Linked DNA regions of Thermovibrio ammonificans HB-1. The protein of the gene in region 1 interacts with the protein of each later gene in a pairwise test. Links are inferred from orthologs where the notes say so. Each region holds a gene or a part of one and is shown on either strand. Other genes may lie near its edges. The genes, in order: rpe and eno.

What was found.
Region 2: the proteins of rpe (region 1) and eno interact in binary tests that used the Escherichia coli proteins (3 or more experiments, as listed by UniProt). The link is inferred for Thermovibrio ammonificans HB-1 from one-to-one orthologs.

The regions. Positions count from the first base shown.
Region 1 is NC_014926.1:345,517-357,590, forward strand. Bases 8,390-11,184 are described here. They hold rpe (ribulose-phosphate 3-epimerase), read left to right. Parts: upstream 8,390-9,350; coding sequence 9,351-10,019; downstream 10,020-11,184. Other genes in these bases: THEAM_RS01980 (cytochrome c3 family protein), read left to right, coding at 8,390-9,255; THEAM_RS01990 (ribose-phosphate diphosphokinase), read left to right, coding at 10,021-10,971; THEAM_RS01995 (PulJ/GspJ family protein), read right to left, coding at 10,961-11,184. Outside these bases: THEAM_RS01935 (aldehyde ferredoxin oxidoreductase N-terminal domain-containing protein), read right to left, coding at 1-1,821; argC (N-acetyl-gamma-glutamyl-phosphate reductase), read right to left, coding at 1,892-2,941; rpsI (30S ribosomal protein S9), read right to left, coding at 2,913-3,323; rplM (50S ribosomal protein L13), read right to left, coding at 3,335-3,763; THEAM_RS01960 (hypothetical protein), read left to right, coding at 4,356-4,643; heat-inducible transcriptional repressor HrcA, read right to left, coding at 4,763-5,791; THEAM_RS01970 (gamma carbonic anhydrase family protein), read right to left, coding at 5,803-6,318; THEAM_RS09785 (hypothetical protein), read left to right, coding at 6,694-6,816; more of THEAM_RS01980, read left to right, coding at 6,931-8,389; more of THEAM_RS01995, read right to left, coding at 11,185-11,521; THEAM_RS02000 (type IV pilus modification PilV family protein), read right to left, coding at 11,499-11,825; THEAM_RS02005 (pyridoxine 5'-phosphate synthase), read left to right, coding at 11,855-12,074. UniProt on the Escherichia coli protein: Catalyzes the reversible epimerization of D-ribulose 5-phosphate to D-xylulose 5-phosphate.
Region 2 is NC_014926.1:533,634-542,244, reverse strand. What follows is about bases 1,926-4,925. They hold eno (phosphopyruvate hydratase), read left to right. Parts: upstream 1,926-2,780; coding sequence 2,781-4,070; downstream 4,071-4,925. Other genes in these bases: THEAM_RS02965 (hypothetical protein), read left to right, coding at 4,725-4,925; THEAM_RS02970 (C-GCAxxG-C-C family protein), read left to right, coding at 4,174-4,728; tsaE (tRNA (adenosine(37)-N6)-threonylcarbamoyltransferase complex ATPase subunit type 1 TsaE), read left to right, coding at 2,317-2,793; THEAM_RS02985 (ExbD/TolR family protein), read left to right, coding at 1,947-2,336; dapC (succinyldiaminopimelate transaminase), read left to right, coding at 1,926-1,950. Also shown: THEAM_RS02995 (TIGR04219 family outer membrane beta-barrel protein), read left to right, coding at 1-775; more of dapC, read left to right, coding at 787-1,925; more of THEAM_RS02965, read left to right, coding at 4,926-5,642; THEAM_RS02960 (toprim domain-containing protein), read left to right, coding at 5,651-6,025; rnr (ribonuclease R), read left to right, coding at 6,015-8,165; THEAM_RS02950 (histone deacetylase family protein), read left to right, coding at 8,173-8,611. UniProt on the Escherichia coli protein: Catalyzes the reversible conversion of 2-phosphoglycerate (2-PG) into phosphoenolpyruvate (PEP). It is essential for the degradation of carbohydrates via glycolysis.

The DNA.
Region 1 (12,074 bases):
CGCCTTGAGGGCGTAGTCGCAAAGCCTTGATAGAACGTTTTTGGCGTGTTCTGCAAGGTCTATCCTCTCGCCGTAAACAACCTCAAACAGCCTTTCGAGAACGGGCTTTGAGAGGCTTCGCTCAAGCTCACACTCACCCTCCAGCTCGCAGCTGCTCGGCCCTGCCGTAAGCCAACGCCTGTGGAACCTGCACCAGCCCACGTTGTCGTACCAGAACTCAGATATTGAGCTCTCCGCAATTTTCTCGGCCAGGGCCTCGGGCTCCGGGAATACCCCGAACTTGTAGTAGGTCCAGTACTTTCCCTGAACCGGCAGCGGAACGAAGTTCCCCACGGCCCAGTACATTGTGGGGTTTACCTCACCTTCCGTTCCGAGTGCAACTAAAACGGCGTAGTCCAGGGAGCTCTTCCCCTTGGGCAGCCTCTCGCCGTAGCGGCTATCTATGAAGGCTGCCGCCTTCCGTTTGCCCTTTCCCAGGAGTTTGTGGAGCTCCGCTTCGGGGTATGCCACTTTGTGGGCAAGCTCTACCAGAAGCTCTGCGTTCTTCTTCGATACCTCCTTGGGGCTTTTTTGAATCTCGTTCAGGTCGAGAACGGGCTTACCGCTTATACCCGCCTCTTCCGGCTTTAAAATCCCCCTTGCCACGAGCTCAAATATCCAGGCGGCCGCGCCGCCGAACTCTATGGCGTCGAACCCTAAGGCGTCTACCGTTCTGACTGCGCTGTCTGCCGCCTTCAGGTAAACGTTCCCTGCAAGGGGGCCGTTGGCGTTGTAAGGTTCGTAGTCGGTTTTCAGTCCGTTCCTGACCTTTTTGCAGGCGGCGGGGCACGGCTCGCCGCAGGTTGTCCAGCTCTTTGTCTCTATCGCCTCCTTGTTGAAGATTTCAAGGTACTCCTTCTCTATCACCTTGAAGAGCTTCACCCTCTCTTCCCGGGGTATGTAGGGCATCTGCCAGTTTAAAACCGGGGTCTTTTCCCTTTCGGCGTAGTAGTCTTCTCCGAAGGTTCCCCCGGTTTTGTGTTTCGGGTTGTAGCGGTACTTGGTCGTTTTCTCGGTTATCACCTGGAAGAGGGGCTTGGAGTAAACGGCCCCGAAGACTTTTTTCGTCTGGTCGGGGTTGGAGATAACCCTCTTCTCTTCCCTGTAGATTCCTCCGAAAATTACGGCCGCTATGTTGTGGGCTCTCAGGAGAACGCTGCCTCCTCCGCCCCTTGCGGCCCAGTCTTCGCTCCCCTCTACGGGAGTGCCGTTTCTGAGGGTCTGCGAAAAGATTGCCCCGTAGTCGGTTGTGAGGGATGCGGGCCCCACGCAGGCAACCCTGAATTCGCCCGCTATCCTGTTTTTGAACTTCTCCACTAAGTAGTCGGTGAAGCTGTAAACGCCGAAGCGCTCGGTCGTTCCCTTCCAGAGGGTTTGAAGCTCCTCTTCTAAAGGTTCTACGTAAACCTTTACGCTCCTTTCGAGCCCCTCTATAACCAGAACCGACGGCTTTTGGGCCTTTCCTATGAGTGTCACAAAGTCAACGCCGGTCCTCTGGAAGGTGTAGGCTGCCCCTCCCATGGTTGAGGGGTAGAGGGTTTTGTAGAGGGGAGACCTGAAGAAGAAGACGAGCCGGTGAGAGCCGGGAAGTATCGAGCCGGCAAAGGGGCCCTTGCCGAAAACAACTGCGTTATAAGGGGAGTAGGGGGCGTGCTTGTAGGTTTTCAGCTCCTCGTGGACTTTTAAGCCGTAGTCGAGAACGCCGAAAACGCCTTTCCCCTTTTCCCTTCTAAGGGTTGCCTTCCCCTCGAGGAGGTCTACGGTTAGGGTGGTAAACTCCATCTCCTGCCCTCTCTTTGAACTTAAGACCATTATAAAACAGCGAAAGAGCTGCCGAGGGCAGGCGGAGTTGCTATATCCACAGGCTGAAGAGCTTCAGTCCGGCCTCTTCCGGCAGGCCGAACATCAAGTTCATGTTTTGAACCGCTTGGGAGGACGCCCCTTTCCCCAGGTTATCTATTGCAGATACAACAACCGCAAGGCCGCTCTCTTTATCCTTTGTAACGTAGATGTCGCAGAAGTTGGTTCCGGCTACGTCGTGGGTTCTCGGCGGGGAGGTTCTGACCCTTACGAAGAACTCCCCCTTGTAGCGGTTTTCGTAAAGGTGCTGAAGCTCCTCTTTAGAGAGCTCCGTTTTAAAGTAGGCGGTTGTCAGAATCCCCCTGTTCATCGGAACAAGGTGGGGGGTAAACCTTACGCTCTTTAACCCCAGCTTCTCGGCAATCTCCGGTCCGTGTCTGTGGCCGTCTACCGAGTAGGCTCTGAAATCCTCGTTCACCTCGCAGAAGGTAAAAGTGACGCTCTCCTTCCTACCGGCTCCGCTCACCCCCGACTTACTGTCGACCACAACGGGGTGGTCTGTATCCACGGCTCCTGCCTCTACCGCCGGGTATAGGGCCAAGATGGCGCTTGTCGGGTAACACCCCGGGTTTGCAACGAGCCTGCTTCTCTTTATCTGCTCCCTGAAGAGCTCCGGAAGGCCGTAAACCGCCTCTTTGAAAAGCTCCCTTGCGCCGTGCTCAACTCCGTAAACCGACTCGTAAGTTTCAAAGGAGTTGAACCGGAAGTCTGCACTGAAGTCAATCACCTTAACCTTACTGCTTGCCTCCATAAGGGCCTTTACGGCCGGGAAAGAGGCCCTGTGGGGCAAACAGCAGAAGACAACGTCGCACAGCTCAACGGCCCTTTCCGGGTTGAACTCATCGAAGGAGAGCTCTTCAAAGGGGCTTCTAATCAGGTGGGGGAAAATCTCTTTAACCTGCTTTCCCCTGAACTGGCGGGAGGTTAAATAGGTAACGGTTGCGTTGGGGTGAATGGAGAGGAGGCGGAGAAGCTCCGCCCCTGTATATCCGGAAGCGCCGACAATACCGACCTTAACGCTTGGACCACTGGTACCTTGCACGAGCTCCCCTCTGACCGTACTTCTTCCTCTCTTTGATTCTTGCATCCCTTGTGAGGAATCCGGCCTTCTTGAGGGTCTGCCTCAGCTCCGGGTTGAAGGCGAGGAGAGCCTTGGCTATACCGTACTTAACCGCGTCTGCCTGCGCAGACTTACCGCCGCCCTTTACGGTGCAGAGAACGTTGAACCTTCCGTTTGTTCCGGTTACGTCAAAGGGCTGCTGCATTATCTTCAGGAGCGTGAGCCTGTTGAAGTACTCCTCTGCGGGTATCTCCTTCTTCTTGGATACCCTTACGAATATCTTCCCCTCTCCGTTGGGGATAAGCCAAACCCTTGCGATTGCAGTCTTCCTCTTGCCGGTACCGTAGTATCTTATTTCAGCCATTGTCTCCTCCGTTAAAGCTCAAGGGGTTTAGGGTTTTGTGCTCCGTGGGGGTGCTCAGAGCCTGCGTAAACTTTGAGCCTCTTCATCCTCCTGTCGCGGAGCTTGTTCTTGGGAAGCATGCCTTTAACGGCAAGCCTGATAACCTCTTCCGGCTTCTCTTTGAGCATGTCCTTGAGCTTGGTCTCCTTAAGGCCACCCGGGTAGAGGGTGTGCTTGTAGTAAATCTTCTTCTCCAGCTTCCTTCCGGTAACGTGGATTTTGTCGGCGTTGATTACAACTACGAAATCTCCACCGTCTACGTGGGGGGTGTAGGTGGGCTTGTGCTTGCCCATGAGGATTTTTGCGATTTCAGACGCGAGCCTACCGAGCGTTTTCCCGGTTGCGTCTACCAGGAACCACTCCCTCTGAACCTCTTCCTTCTTCTGCATGAAGGTCTTCATCCTGTGTTCCTCCGAAAATTGGCGTTTTTGTAAAACGCCGAAAATGTAGCGGGCAGCGGAAATTTACTAAAGGAGCAATCACTTGTCAACACCGCTCAAAGAGACTATATTTGCACTCTGCACGGAGGGGTGCCCGAGCCTGGCTGAAGGGGCACGATTGGAAATCGTGTGTACCCCTAAAAGGGGTACCGCGGGTTCGAATCCCGCCCCCTCCGCCATTTTAAATTAAAAATAAACGTTGTGGGGGAAAGGTCTAAGTTTATAGTCGGCAGTTGGATTCCCACCTTTGAGCTTTTCTGTTTTCAAGACTTTTCCTGAGTTCCTCTCCTCTGTTACAAAAAAGGATTTGGCGTTTGAATATTAGGTAGTTTTTAAGGGAGCTTGTTTTCTTTAAGGCCTGTGAAAACTTACATAGTGTTCATGTGTAAATTTCTGTTATAAGCTAACGGTTGGGGTTTTTAAATCAAGGATGATGGAGTCTCTTGAGCTTAAGGCATATCAGCTTGGAGCTATAGGGGTTCTGCTCGAGGGGTTAGGTGTTTTTCTTGGTTTAGTTGGGCTGTTGAGGTAACAGTTATATTTGGAGACGGCCGTGGATAAGGCTATAGATATCGATGCTGTTATTGAGAGGTACGTTAACGGGGGAGTCTATCCCGAAGACGACGAGGAGCTTCGGCGCGTAGTTGATATGCTACTCGATATAGGGATTCTGAAGTTCGGAGTGGACCCTGAAAAAAAGGAGGTTAGAGTTAAGGTTAACAGGGCCTCGTACTATCAAGATTATAAGCCTTCTCTTTTTGACAAGTTCAGTGCGCTATCGCTGGTTTTGGGTTTGAAGCTCTTTCACCCTTTTAAAAGCTTTAAAGCTTCCCAAAAGTAGTTCACCGGGCATATATTAATAGCAGCCGGGGTCTCTGCAACGCCCGGAGGGTGAACCCCGCCAGGCCCGGAAGGGAGCAACGGTAAGCCTGAAGGGCGTGTGCAGTAAGGCTCCGGCTCTTATTTTTTCTCTTCAAGCAGTTTCGACAGAGCCCGGGCTACGTTTTCCACCAGGGGAATAACACTTGTGTAGTCCATCCTCTTGGGGCCTATTATCCCTACGACTCCGCTGTTTTTAAAGCCTATCCTGAACTTGCTTATAACCAGGCTGAAGGGTTTTAACGGCTCTACTTCGGTTTCGGAGCCGAGAATTACCGATACCTCTTTTTTCTCCTCGAGGAAGTTCCTGAGTATCTCTAAGAAGAGGCTCTTCTCTTCAAGTATTTCAAGGACCTTCTTCATACGGGCTATGTCGTCGGCCACCATGTTTACTATGTTTGCGGTTCCCTGGATTTCCAGGTGGTTGACTTCGTTTAGCGTTTTCAGGATTTGGGTGTTGAGCTTGAACGAGAGCTCGGCTATCTCCTTTCGGAGGCCGTCTATTTCTTCTATCAGTTCCCTTTTTACTTCCCTGAGCGTTTTGCCCCGGAACTTTTGGGTTAGGGCTCTGCTGAGTTTTTGAAGCTCTCCTTCGGGGATTGAAGCTCGGATGACCTTGTGGAGGACGTAGTCGGGTTTGAAGTTGATAACTATTAAAACTTTCTCGGAAGCCACCTTCACCAGGGTTATCGATTCAACTGTTAGATTCTCTACCAAGTTGACGCCGAAGCCTACATAACCCGTAAAAGACTGCAGGTAGTCTAAGACTTTCAGGAGTATTTCGTCGCGGTCTTGGACTTTTTCGCTCTTTAAGTAGTCTATCAGCCTGTTTACAAGGATCTCTTCCTCTTCGCCGAGTGCGAGGAAGAGGCTATTTATGTAAATTTTGAGCCCTTTATCCGTGGGGACTCTGCCGGCAGATGTGTGGGGTTGGTAAAGGTACCCTTTATCCTCTAAGTCTGCCATTACGTTTCTGATAGTGGCAGGGCTAAAGGGGAGTTTGAAGGTTTTTTGAAGAGTTCGCGAGCCCACCGGCTCTCCTTCCCTTATGTAGAGCTCGGTAAGTTTTAAAAGTATATCCCTCTCTCTTTCGGTCAGTCTCTCTTCCAATGAGGCGCTCCTTACTTAAAGCTTTCAAGGTACTCGTTCTTATATTTAACGTATCTAAGGGCGTGCTCTTTAAGGCCTTTAATCTCCTCGGGTGTAAGCTCCCTCTTTACCGTTGCGGGAAAGCCCATTATGAGGCTGCCCGGAGGGAACTCTTTGCCGGGAGGGACAAGGCTCCCTGCGGCAACTATGGAGTTCTCTCCTATTACTGCGCCGTCGAGTATGATTGCCCCTATGCCTATAAGGCAGTTGTCTTTTACGGTGCACCCGTGGAGTTTAACTGCATGTCCTACGGTTACGTAGTCTCCGATTATTGTGGGGTGGGTTCTGTTTGTTACGTGGACTACAGTGCCGTCTTGAATGGACGTGCAGGCCCCTACCTTTATGAAGTTTACGTCTCCCCTGAGGATTGCTCCGAACCAGATGCTGCTGTCGTCGCCGATTTCAACGTCGCCTATGACGGTTGCGTTCTCGGCTATGAAAACTCTTTTGCCTATTTTCGGTTCTATTCCTTTGTAGGGCTTAATCAACTTTTACCTCCTTTTACCTATTTAGTGAGAAGTTTACAAAAGTGGTCTATCTATGAATTTTATTAATGCCTTTCCGTTGCAGTTGAGTTTTAATTATTGATGACGGAATTTCCGCTTTAATTTCATTTATGGCCTTTAAAAAAGCAAAAAAGTAAATAAAACTTAAAGGGAGGGGCCATGCGATTGCTTTTAAAACTTCTAACTGCTTCAATTTTTCTGGGGTATGCCGCCCAAGCACACCCGATTATCACCCTTAAGGATCAGTTCGGTAGGCCTGTTAGCGAAAGTCACCTGCCTATTGATATCAGGAGGAGCTGTGGTTCATGCCACGATGTCGATTTTATCGGCTCCTCTTTTCACTTTCAGCAGGGTAGGTTGGCGATTCTTTCTGACGAGGTTTACAAGCTTTACTACGAAAGGTTCGGCGATTCTCAGTTTACTAACGGCCTTCCGAAAGAGCTGAGCAAGCTCGACATGGGAATGTACGGAAAGCTCTGAGCGCCCGCTTACCGCCAGTTGGCGCCCGTTAAGTCTTCTAACCCTCAAACTGTTGATATGACTACCCCCGAGTACGATGCTGCCTGCGGCATGTGCCACCCTGGCGGCGGTCCTATGGAGAGGGACCGGGAGGGGAATTTCCTTCACGAGAAGTCCCTGTCGGAGATAGAGGCCGCCCTCAGTAACGGTGAGGTTCTCGGTGATTACACGGTTTGGAGTCCGAAGGAGAAGCGGTTCGTTCCTTTTGTCTGGACCATTTCCGCCGGAAACGAGACTGTAAATAACACCCTTGCTCCCAACTGTTTTATGTGCCATTCGAGCGTTATCGGCTCTCAGAACCCCTACGCTCCCTCTTCTACGTTTAATATGCCCCTGCTCTCTTACAGGTTGGCGACTTTTAAGCTGCGTTACTTTTCAGGTGCCGGAACTCTCTCTTCGGGAATTGCAACCCTGAACCCCGATAACACCTTTAACTACAACCTTGCCTTTGACGCCGATAACGCCACTGCCGGGTTACAGGTTGACGGTAGTTTTATAGTTCACTCCAACGATATGCACTGTAGTCAGTGTCACGGCGGCGGCTGGGACGACTTCGACGGTGACGGCAGGATAACCAAGCTGGATTTCCTCCTTCAGGTTAAGGACCTGCGCTACCTTCAGCCGGACGGTTTAAAGGAGGCTAAAGTTTGGTTCTTTAACGAGACCATTACCGACGGGAACTACGTCTCCTCTAAGGTAGACGGCTCTCTCATTCCGGTGCCCAGGAACGTTGACGTTCACAGGTGGGCAAGGTACGTAGGAGATGGCAACGTTAAAGGGTGTGTAGATTGCCACGCCCCTGTTAAGCACGACTATATAGGAACCGGTTACTTCCCCGATGTCCCCTCGCTCATTCCGTCCCACGATTTTGCAAAGGGTAACGCCGGTCCGGCGTTTACGGTAAGGTGGCACCAGCTTGCAGGTAGCGCTTCCTGCGAGAGTTGTCATGAGAACCCGGTTGGGCTTCACTCGAGAGCTTTCGGCCCGGCAGCAGCCGAGCACCTGGAGAAGGTAGCCTGCACAACTTGCCACATTCCTAAGAAGTACTTCTTTGAGGCTAAGCTGATGGACTGGACGTTACCTATGTTTGTGGTGTCCGGTGACAGTAACGGCTACACCTTCCTCGGCCTTACTAAGAACGTTTACGTGGGCGGCGACTCCGTTAACGGAACACCGGTTGACGTTGCCCTCTTCCCGATTAGGGACTTTTCAACGGGTGAGGTGGTTTGGAAGTTAAGTGCTGCCAATGCCATGGGGGTTCTGTTCTTTGCCGATAATTCGGAAGGGACCTTTAGGCCGGTGATTCCCCGTTACTTGGCTAAGGTTTTCGGCCTCAGTTACGACCTGCCGACCCGCTACATTATTGAGGAGGTGGACTCGAGCGGTAAACCGGTTAGGGTCGGTAGTTTCGGTCACCTGGTTCTGAAGGTGAAGAGCGGGGTTATATCCCAGGATTCAGACCTTGCTGCTGGCGGTTGGAGGCTTATTAACGCCCTCCCCAACTTTATAGACGTTGACCAGGACGGAGCCTTTACTCCCGGCGTTGATGTTCAGATAACCGACGATACCGGCCTTGACGGCTCTCCCGACGGAGTTCCCGAGGTTAACACCCAACGGGAGGTGAGCGCGGCCCTTTCTACGGTGAAAAAGGTTGTTTCCGGTGCCGTTGGGCGGGATGTGGAGGTGAAGCTCATTGCAACGGCTATTCCTTTCGGGGTTTCTCATAACGTAAGACCTGCTCCGGAGGCTTTGAGGTGTGACGACTGCCACGGCGGTAGGGAGAGTGAGCTTCAAGGGGCCGTTTTCACGAGGAAGGTAAACCTCTACTTCCCGTTTGACCCTGCGGTTGAGAACTCTACCGCTTTCGTGCCGAAGGTTCAGCGGACGCTTACCGAGTATGCCTTTGCAGATTGGACCAGGAGAGAGATTGAGTCTATGGGCTTTCCTGCTGCCATCCTCGACTACTCTACGGTTAAGGTAGAGGTAGACGGTGAAGTTATTGCCACCCGTGCTCAAACCGAGGAAGCCGCTTCTGCTTTAGGGGTTTCGGCCGGTGATTTAATAGCCGCGGTTGCGGTTGCTCCCTCCGATAACCCGTTTAAGGTGCTCTTTGAGATTAAGGAGCCTCTATCCGATTACGGTGTTAAGGTGGTTAACGGCACGGTTACTTCGAAGGTTGTTAGCGGTAACCGTCTTGAGGTTCAGGTTGCTCCCGCTTCCGGTAGAAGTGTTGTGGTTGGTCTTGTTAAGGAGGTGGCCGGTTCCGGCTCCTCGGCAGGGGTTAGCTCCGGAGGTGGGGGGTGCTCTTTCTCCCCGTCTGGGCCGGCAGGTCTCCTCTCCTACCTCCCGGCGGCTGTTGCCCTTGCCCTACTCAGGAGGAGACGCCGTTTAAGCGGCTAACCACTCCCTCTTCGATTTCTCTTCTTTAAGGGGGCTCTTGCCCCCTTTTTTTATTTGTAGGGCGCTGGTAGAATTTGGCTTCACCGGAGGTTGAGATGGTGCCGATGCTTGCTCCTTCCATACTGTCTGCGGATTTTGCCCGCCTGGCCCAGGAGGTTTCGGCCGTAGAGAGGGCCGGAGCAGACCTCCTGCACGTTGATGTTATGGACGGCCGTTTTGTCCCCAATATCACCGTTGGTATTCCCGTTGTTGAGTCTCTGAGGCAGGTAACGGAGCTTCCTTTAGACGTTCACCTGATGATTGTTGAGCCCGAGCGGTATATTCCTGCCTTTGTAAAGGCCGGGGCCGACTGGGTGTCGTTTCACTTTGAGGCGGCCGTTCACCACCACCGTATAGTTGAGCAGATAAAGGAGCTGGGAGCCAAGGCGGGGATTGTTATAAACCCTTCTACTCCCGTTGACTTCCTGGTGGAGATACTGCCCTTTCTCGATTTTGTTCTGGTTATGTCGGTTAACCCGGGCTTTGGCGGGCAGAAGTTTATACCCACTTCCCTTGGGAAGATTCGCAGGTTAAGGGAGCTGGCAGTTGAGCTGAACCCTTCGCTTGTTATTGAGGTTGACGGAGGGGTGAAGCTATCGAACGTGGAAGATGTTTTGAAAGCGGGTGCCGACGTTGTTGTGGCCGGCTCGGCCGTGTTTAAGGGAAACCCGGCAGAGAACGTTGCAGCCTTTAAAGAGAAGTTAAACCGATTTGGGGAGAGGTGATATGAAGCAGGTTAAGCTGATGACCGGAACCGCCAATCCCGAGCTTGCAAGGAAGGTGGCCGCAAACTTGGGAGTTCCGCTTGCAGACGTTACTGTTGGCCGTTTCAGCGACGGAGAGATTCAAGTGGTTGTCAACGAAAGCGTAAGGGACTGTGATGTCTTTATCGTTCAGTCCCTGTGCAGGCCGGCAAACGACAACATAATGGAGCTTCTCCTCCTTGCAGACGCCCTTAAGAGGGCTTCTGCCGGACGGATTACCGCCGTTATTCCCTACTACGCTTACGGCCGTCAGGACAGGAAGGTTAATCCGAGGGACCCCATTAGTGCCAAGGTTCTTGCCGATATAATTACCACCGCCGGCGTTAACCACGTTGTTGTTGTAGACCTTCACGCTAAGCAGGTTGAGGGCTTCTTCGACATCCCGGTTGACCACCTGGAGGCCCGTCCGGTTCTGACCGACTACTTCCTAAGGATGGGAATGGGGGGCGAGGATACCGTTGTGGTTTCCCCGGATATCGGCGGCGTTGCAAGGGCCAGGAACTTTGCAAAGGTTCTGGGCTCTCCGATAGCGATAATAGACAAGAGGCGTCCGCGTCCGAACGTTTCAGAGGTTATGAACATTATCGGAGAGGTGAAGGGGAAGCGGGCCATCATCATAGACGACATCATAGACACTGCGGGAACTATAGTAAACGCATCGAGGGCCATTAAGGAAGCCGGAGCTGTTGAGGTTTATACGGCCTGCACTCACCCTGTATTCTCCGGGCCGGCTGTTGAGAGGCTCTCAACGGCCGTTAAGGAGGGGGTTATTAAGGAGGTTGTTGTTACCGATACTATTCCCCTTCAGCAGGAGTTCGAGGGCGTTAAGGTGCTTTCGATATCTGCAATGCTTGCAGAGGCCATCAGGCGTATCCACTACGGGGATTCAATCAGTCAGATGTTCAGGTTCTGAGCTTGAAGGTGAGGGGAAGCTCCCCCTCGCCTTTTATCTTTAGAATTAGCTTGATTAACCCTCCTCTTGCAACGTTAACCTCTTTCCAGCCGTCTGTAGAGGGTGCCAGTAGGTCGATTGAAGAGACCTTCCCGCTTATGAATGAATCCTTCCAGGGCGTTGCCGTAAGTGCGTTTATCGGCCTTTCACTCCTTACGAGGAAAAGGGGTTTTTCCTCCTTTTTTAGAATCCAGAGCTTCACCTGGCAGACTCCCTTGAAGAAGTAGCAGTTCTCGGTGTAGTAGGTTATCTGGGTCACGTTGCCGTCCAGGTCTCTGCGGGCCGTTAGCGGTCCGTATGCTCCGTTGACCGACTCTAAATCTTTCAACAGCAGGTAAAAGAGGGGAGTTATCGTGTTTGAAGCCTTTGAGGTTTCAACGGCCGCTTTCCCTCCCCTTTCCACGAAGTTGAAAAACTGGTAGGCCACCGTGAGAACTATACCGGCAAGGGCAACCGCTATCAGGAGCTCAAGGAGCGTAAAGCCACCCTTAGCGGGCTTCGTAGACCTCAACCAGCTTCCCCCAGTTAGGTGTTCTGGCCTCTACTCTCACAACCCTTATGCCCATAATCTCCTGGAAGTCCTGTTTCAGCTCTACTGTGCAACCGAGGACCTCTACCTTTTTGTTCTGGCAAGAGCGGTTCAGGTAAACGGCCTCGTTTATGCAGTTGTGGGCGGCAACGGCGGATACTGCCGTTTTAAACTGCTGGTCTGCCGTTGAAACTGCCGAAGTTGTTAGTAGAATAAAAGCACCGAAGGCCATACCCACTATGGCTGTGGCTATCAGAACCTCGAGTAGCGTGAAGCCGTACCTCATGAAACCGATTATAACGCCGGGAGGTAGCAGTGGGAAGGAGAATCAGACTCGGAGTTAACATAGACCACGTTGCCACCGTAAGGAACGCAAGGAGGACTTTTGAACCCGACCCTGTTCACGCCGCCGTTATTGCCGACCTTGCAGGGGCCGACCAGATAACCCTTCACGTAAGGGAGGACCGCAGGCACGTTAACGAGAGGGACCTGAAGCTCATAAAGGAGCTCATCCACTCAAGAGTAAACCTTGAGA
Region 2 (8,611 bases), 180 kb from region 1 along the record:
ACTGCTGGTACTCACGGCACTTCTGGCCGTTCCCGCAGCGGCAAACGCAATAGAGATATCTGCGGGAGTCGGCGCCTGGCGCGAAAACCCCAGCGGTTGGGTTGAGTACGTAGACACAAACACCTACGGCACCACAAAGACCAAAGTAGACGTAGACAGCGACCTTAATCTGAGCACGAAGACAAGAGGAGAGGGGTGGTTTAAAATCTCCGGCATCCCGCTACTGCCAGACATAAAGGTGAGCTACACACAGATGAAGTTCTCCGGCAGCGGAATCGTTAACTCATCGTTTACCTTCGGAAAAATCACAGTTCCCACAAAGTCTTACGTTGAGTCTAAGCTCCGGGCAAACCAGGTGGACGCTACCTTAACCTACGGAGTGCCCTTCCTGAGCACGGTTACCGCCGGAAAGGTTAAGGCAAACTTTGGTCTCAACCTGAAAATCATAGACGGCTACATCAAGGTGAGGTATACAAACCCTACAGCCGGAACGGGAGAGGACTCAAAGTCTAAAACCATTCCCGTCCCGATGCTCCACCTGGACGGCGAAATCAGGCCGATAGACCTCATCGGAGTGTCTGCAAGCGGCAACTGGATAGGTTACAGCGGTAACCAGTTCTACGAGTACACCCTTGAGGCAAAGGTTTACCCGATACCCCACGGATTTGTGGGTGTAGGCTACAGGTATCAGCGCTTGAAAATAGACGATATCGGAGGCGTCTCCTCCGACCTCAAGGTTAAGGGTGCCTTTGCCGAAGCCGGATTCTACTTCTAAAGAGGAGGCCTATGAACCGGGCGATAAGGGAGCTTAAAAGCTACCCGATGGACAGGCTCAACAGGGCCAAAGAGGAGATAAAGAGAAAGGGACTTAAGCTGTTCGACTTCGGAACCGGAGACCCAAAGGAGCCCACTCCTTCCTTTATCAGAGAGGCCCTCATAAGGGCCGTTCCCGAGGTGAGCCAGTACCCGACGGTTAAGGGAAGGAAGGAGCTTCGGGAGGCGGCAGCCGGCTGGGTAAAAAGGCGCTTCGGGGTTGAGCTCAACCCCGAAGCGGAGGTGATTCCAACGGCCGGCTCAAAAGAGGCGATATTCCACCTACCCCTCGTTTTTATAGAGGCCGAAAGCGACAAGCGGAAAGTTGTGTTCGGGACTCCGGCCTACCCGGTTTACCTGCGGGGGACTCTGTTTGCAGGCGGGGAGCCCCACCCGGTTGAGTTAAAGTTCGAGGAGAACTTCCTGCTGAGGCTCGACAAGCTCCCCCGCTCGCTCCTTGAGGAGACGCGGATAGTCTGGATTAACTACCCCCACAATCCCACGGGGGCATCGGCACCGTTAAGCTACTTTGAAGAGGTTTACGGCATATGCCGTGAGCACGGGATAATACTGTGCTCGGACGAGTGCTACGTAGACATTTACTTTACCGAGCCCCCTCCGTCGGTGCTCCAGGTGGGGAAGGAGGGGGTTCTGGCGTTCCACTCCCTCTCCAAGAGAAGCGGGATGACCGGCTACCGCTCCGGGTTCGTCGCGGGAGACGGGAAGCTCGTTCAGGAGTACCTGAAGTACCGCTCCTCCTTCGGGGTGGCCTCTCAGGACTTCGTTCAGGCGGCGGCAACAGCGGCCTGGAGCGACGACGGTCACGTTGAGGAGAGGAGGAGGATATTCAAGGAGAAAGCCAAAGTTTTCTCCGAGTTCTTCAAAGAGATAGGCTTAGAGTTTTTACCGGCCGAAGCAACCTTCTACCTGTGGGTTAAAACCCCCAAAGGGGTTTCGGGGGAGAAGTACGCACTCCACCTGCTTAAGTACGGCATAGTGGTATCTCCGGGTGAGTTCTTCGGCAGGGGCGGAGAAGGGTTCTTCAGGATAGCCCTCGTTCCCACTCTTTCGGAGTGTAAAGAGGCCGTAGAGGTGTGGCGCAGAGCACACGCAGAGTTTGAGAGGGTGAGACGTTGAGAATAAGGGAGAAGAGGAAACCCCTCATAGCCGACATCAACCTCTCTCCGATACTGGACCTCTCGCTGATGTTGATTATTTTCCTTGCGGTTACCACCGAGTTTATCTCGGGCGGCGAGATAAAGGTCCAGGTTCCAAAAGGGGGCGCCGCAATAGAGGCAACCGGAGAGGTTGTAAAAGTGGTTATGGACAAGGAGGGGAGAATCTACTACAAGGGAAAGGTGTTTAAAGACCCCCTGCAGCTCGCCCGGGCCCTCCCGAAGGGCAGGGAGGTGTTCATAAAGGCCGACAGGGAAACGCCCTACCAGTTCGTATTCACGCTCCTTGACACTCTGAGAAAAGCCGGTTTCAGGAAGGTGGCACTCGTTGGACAGAGAGTTAAGTAAGTGCAGCTTCAAGGTAAGGGGAGCAGAGGAGACGAAAAAGCTGGGGGAGCTCTTTGCGAAGCTCCTACCTAAAGGTGCCGTAGTGGTTCTGAGGGGGGAGCTCGGCTGCGGAAAGACAACTTTCGTTAAGGGGGTGGCAAGGGCCCTGGGCATAGAAGAAGACGAGGTAACCTCCCCCACTTTCACAATTGTCAACGAGTTTGAGAAGCTGGTTCACGGCGACCTCTACAGGGTTTCGGACCCCGAGGAGCTCCTATTTGCAGGAGCCGACCAGTTCCTTGAGGACGAGAGGTTGAAGCTATTTGAGTGGGGAGACCCGATTGAGTCGCTGACGGAGGTGACTGCAGCGGTTGAGTGCCGCGGCAGCGGAGATTCAAGGCAATTCACCATATACGACTTTACAGGTAAAATCTGCCCCAAACTTAAACGGCTTTGGGAGGAGCTATGTCGAGAATAGTAGATGTAAGGGCAAGGGAGATTCTTGACTCAAGGGGAAATCCGACCGTAGAGGTAGAGGTTACACTCGAGAGCGGAGTTAAGGCAAGGGCCGCCGTTCCGAGCGGAGCTTCAACCGGCGAGAAGGAGGCCCTTGAGCTGAGGGACAAAGACCCCAAGCGCTACATGGGTAAGGGCGTTTTAAAGGCCGTAAAGAACGTTAACGAGGTTATAGCCCCCGAGCTCATCGGTGTTGAGTCTACCGACCAGGTGAACATAGACAGGCTGATGATTGAGCTCGACGGCACACCCAACAAGAGCAAGCTGGGCGCCAACGCAATCCTCGGCGTCTCCATGGCGGTGTGCAGGGCTTCTGCAATGGAGCTCGACCTGCCGCTCTTCAGGTACATAGGGGGAAGCAACGCCAAAGAGCTTCCCGTCCCCATGATGAACATCCTCAACGGCGGCGTCCACGCCGACAACAACGTTGACCTTCAGGAGTTCATGATTATGCCCGTGGGCGGCGGCTGCTACAGGGAGGCCCTGAGGATAGGTGTAGAGGTTTACCACACCTTAAAGAAGGTTCTCAAGCGTATGGGTCACTCCACAAACGTAGGTGACGAAGGCGGGTTCGCCCCCAACCTCTCCTCCAACGAGGAGGCGGTTCAGGTAATACTCAGGGCCATAGAGGAGGCCGGCTACACACCCGGAGAGGACGTTCTCCTGGCAATAGACGCAGCCTCTTCCGAGTTTTACAAGGGTGAGGGCATCTACGAGCTTGCCGGCGAGGGCAAGCGCCTCTCAAGAGAGGAGCTCGTAGACTTCTACAGGAAGCTGGTAGAGAAGTACCCGATAATCTCCATAGAGGACGGAATGGCCGAAGACGACTACGAGGGGTGGAAGCTCCTCACTGCGGCCCTGGGAGATAAAGTTCAGCTCGTAGGAGACGACGTTTTCTGTACCAACACCGAGCTCCTCAGGATAGGCATAAAGGAGGGCTTTGCAAACTCCATACTCATAAAGCTCAACCAGATAGGAACGGTAACAGAAACCCTTGACGCAATAGAGATGGCAAAGAGGGCAAACTACACCGCTGTTGTCTCCCACCGCTCCGGAGAGACCGAAGACCCCTTCATAGCCGACCTTGCAGTGGCCGTAAACAGCGGCCAGATAAAGACCGGTGCCCCCGCCCGCAGCGAGAGGAACGCAAAGTACAACCAGCTCCTCAGAATCGAGGAGACCTTAGGCCCTGCAGCCCTCTTCAGGGGCGTTGACGTCTTCTACAACCTGGAGTTCTAACCTCGGGCCCCTTCGGGGGCCTTACACGATTCTAATATTGCAATTTTCAGACTCCAGTCTAAATTTCCCCTCCAAACCGAAAACCCCCCTCAGGAGGTACGGATTGGAGCTCTCTAAGGTAATGGAGAACGTTTACTTCATAAGGCAGACCGTAGGGGAGCTCGGCTGCCAGAAGGCAGAGCCCGAGAAGGTGGCAGAGCTCGCCTACAACTACTACTGGGACTACAACTGCGAGTACGGCGTTATAACCGCCTTTAACGAAGCCGCCGGCTACCCCCTTACATACCAGCAGGTAAGGGAGGTATCCAAAGGACTGCCCCACAGGTGGAACGCCGTGTGCGGCGCAGTTACCGGAGCCTTCTTCGTTCTTGCAACCACTCTGCCGGAAGAGGAGCTGGAAAGGGGAGTAAAGGAACTGATAGCCTTCCACAACGAAACACCCCTGCCCCTGTTTAAAGGTAGGAGAGTTCCCGAGCTTCCGAAAGTTGCCGTAGGCTCGGTTCTATGCAGGGACTCCATAGTAAACTGGTGCAGGGCAACCGGGATAAACCCCAGGAGCCTCGAAAGGGCCGAAAGGTGTGCGGCCATAACGGCAGACGTGGCCGGGAAGTGTGCAGAGCTCGTCAGCTCCCTTGCAGGCCAGCTGATTAGGGAATGAACTTCACAGAGCTTTACTTTGTAATAGTAGGGGCAATAGGCTTCGGCTACGCAGCAGCGTCGCTCCTTGTAGAGACCCAGCTTGTAAACTGGCTGGGTCTTAAAACTGTAAAGCTCGCCAAGTTCGGCCTCCACCCGCTACTCACAAACGTGCCGGTTCTCTACCTTGTAACGCCGAGGGCGGCACACCTCCACGCGAGCAAACTCCTCAAAGAGGGCAAGATAAAGCCCGCCGACCTCTACCTTGCGATTCTGGCCTCTAACCTGCCCATGCGTCTGATGTTTCTCTACCGCTACTACCTGCCGGTTCTGCTCCCCCTGATAGGGGTTATAGCAGTTTACTACGCCCTGCTGCGGCTGGCCTTCGACGTTATCGTATTCCTGGCAGTTACTGCTATAGGCAGGGTAAGGTACAGGGGGCAGAAGGTAGAGCTCCCCCAGAGCAGCGTTAAGGTGACCTTTTCAAAGGAGGTTCTGAAGGAGGGACTTCTTAAGGGCTTGAAGGAGGCCGCCCTGTTCACGGTGAAGTTTACCCCCATGTTCCTTTTGGTCGTTTTCCTGATAAAGGCGGGGGCCATGAAGTGGTTGACTCAGAAGCTTCAGCCCTTCCTGGGTGGCGTAGGCTTCAACTCACTGGAAATCACCTACATAACAACGGCGGCAATCAGCCCGCCGGTTGCATACGGGCTCATAAAGGTAATGGTTAAGGAGGGGATACCGATTCCCCATATACTGGCAACAATGGCGGTAGGCAACGCGATGTTTTCGCTCCTGAGGAGTTGGTGGGCCTACCTGCTTCCCTACTATGTGGGCCTCTACCCGCTGAGGATTACCGCCGCGCTGCTGGCCCTGCAGGCCGGACTGCCGATAATTTACAATTTCACCGTAGGCCTCCTCCTGATGAAACTCTTTTAAGGTGTAGGATGGACAGGGAAGAGTTAAGGAGGCTCCTATCGGACCTGAGGAGCTTCACAGCCGAGAACCCCGACTGGGCGGTGGTGGTAGAGGGGAAGCGGGACCAGCACGCCCTTGAGATACTCGGGGTAGACAACGTTTACGCCCTGAAGGGGAAGCCCTTCCACGACGCAGCACAGGAGCTGTCGGAGCTGTTTAAGGGAGCCGTAATCCTCACCGACCTGGACAGGCAGGGGGAGGAAATCTTCAAGAAGCTCCAGAAGGTGCTGCCCAGCTACGGCCTTAAGGTTGATTCTTCATTTAGAGAGAGGCTGGGAGTTAGCGGCGTTAAGTTTGTAGAGAAAATACCACAGGAGATTAAGAGGAGGAGAGATGGACGCTAACATCGAAAAGGAGTTTGAGAGGGAGAAAGCTCTGGAGGAGGGAATATTCAAAGCCCTCCACCACTTTAATAAACCCCTTAAAGCGAGGGAGATAGCGAAGTTCCTCGGCATACCTCCGGAAGAGAGGGAAGGGCTGAGGGCGAAGCTGAAAGAGCTCGCAAGGAGCGGGAAGCTCGTGAAGCTCCGGGGCGGCAAGTTCGCCCTGCCCGAGAAGATGGGGCTCGTTGTAGGGAAGCTCTGCGTTTACAGGGAAGGCTTCGGGTTTGTGGACCCGATAGACGGCGGTAAGGGAGTGTTCGTCCCCGGAAGGAGCATGGCCGGGGCGATGAACGGCGACATAGTTGCCGTAGAGATAGTGAAAGAAGGGAGAGAGGGCCGCAGGGAAGGGAAGATTGTTTCGGTAATAGAGAGGGCCGTTAAGAAAGTTGTAGGAAGGGTAGAAAAGCACAAAGGGCAGTGCTTTGTAGTTCCGGAAGACAAGAGAATCAGGTACGACGTAATCCTCACCCACGGCGACTGTAAAAACGTGGAGAACGGCGATTACGTGGTGGTTGAGATAGTCTCCTACCCTTCGGAGACCAGGGGACCGGTGGGCAAGGTCGTTGAGAACCTCGGGAAAACCGGTCCCAAGCTGGACATAGAGCTGATTATAAGGAAGTACGACCTGCCTACAGAGTTCCCGCCGGAAGTCCTTGAAGAGGCCGAGCAGATACCCCTTGAAGTTTCGGAGGAGGAAGTAAAGGGCAGGGTAGACCTGCGACAGCAGCTCTGCTTCACCATAGACGGCGAAAACGCAAGGGACTTTGACGACGCAGTCGCCATAGAGAAGCTGCCCAACGGCAACTACAGGCTCTTTGTTCACATAGCCGACGTTTCCCACTACGTTAAGCCGGGCAGTGCCCTCGACAGGGAGGCCTACAGGAGGGGAACCAGCGTTTACTTCCCCGACAGGTGCATCCCGATGCTCCCCGAGAGGCTCTCAAACGGCATCTGCTCCCTGAACCCCAACGTAGACAGGCTCACCTTCACCTGCGAGATGGAGATTAACAAGAAGGGAATGGTTGTAGACTACAAAATCTACGAGAGCATAATCCACAGTAAGGCCCGGCTCACCTACACGATAGCCCAGAGAATCCTCGACGGCGACAGGGAGGCCATTGAGCAGTTTCCCCACGTTGTAGAGTCCCTGAAGACGATGCTGGAGCTTGCCAAAATCCTCAACAAAAAGCGCTACAAGAGGGGCTCCTTGGACTTCGACCTACCCGAGCCGGTGGTTGTGCTCAACGCAGAAGGGGAGCCAGTTGATATCTACAAGGCCGAGAGGCTGTGGAGCCACCGGATTATAGAGGAGTTCATGATAGCCGCAAATGAAACGGTTGCAGAGTATATGTTCTGGACCGACTACCCGAGCATCTACAGGGTTCACGAATCCCCCGACAGGGAGAAGCTCCAGGAGTTCCTGAACTTTGTAAGGTCTTTGGGAATCAGGGTGCCGGCCGTTAAGAACGATATACAGCCGAAGCTCCTGCAGAAGATACTGGAGCAGGTGGAGGGTAAACCGGAGGAGAAGTTGGTCAACTACCTGATGCTCCGGACTATGGCCCGTGCAAAGTACTCCCCCGACAACATAGGCCACTTCGGCCTTGCCTCTACCTACTACACCCACTTTACCTCCCCCATCAGGAGATACGCAGACCTGCAGCTCCACAGGCTCGTAAAGATGGCCCTGAAGGGGATGTTTAAGCCCGAGAGCATTCCCGCCTGGGAGGAGAAGCTGGAGGTTATCTGTAAACACGTTACAGAGCGCTCAATCCTTGCAGACGAGGCGGAAAGGGACGTTGTAGAGCTGAAGAAGCTCCAGTTTGCAGCAAACCACATAGGGGAGGTATTCGAGGCCATTGTTACCGGCGTAACCGAGCAGGGGCTCTTTGTGGAGACCATAGAGCAGGTAATCCCCGGCTTTGTGCACGTTACAAACCTTAAAAACGACTACTACATCTGCGTTCCCAAGCAGTACTGTCTGGTAGGTGAAAAGAGCGGAACGGTATTCAGAATCGGCGACAGGGTGCTCGTGAAGCTCCTGGCCGTAGATATAGAGAACAGGAAGGCCGAGTTTGAGGTGGTAAAGAAGTTAAAGTGAGGGCGGAGTGAGAAGCGCCGTTATTTACAGCGACATCTTCTTAAAGCACGACCTACCTACGCACCCGGAGAACGCCCTGAGGCTAAAGTACTTCATGGAGCCTGTGGGGGAGCTTCAGCTCCCCGTTATACCTCCGAAACAGGTCTCCTACGAACTCTTAAAAACCATCCACAGCGAGAACTACATCCAAGACGTTCTGATTGCCTGCAGGGAGAACGCCCCGGGCTTTTTCGACCCCGACACCTACTACAACAGCTACACCTGCAACGCCGCCCTTACCGCAGCGGGGGCCTGTGAGCTCGGGGTGGAGCTGCTCTCATCGGGGGAGTTTGAGGCCGTTTTCTGTGCGGTAAGGCCTCCGGGACACCACGCAGAGAGAGACAGGGCAATGGGCTTTTGCATATTCAACAACGTTGCGGTTGCCGCAGTTAAGGCCCTGAGCCTCG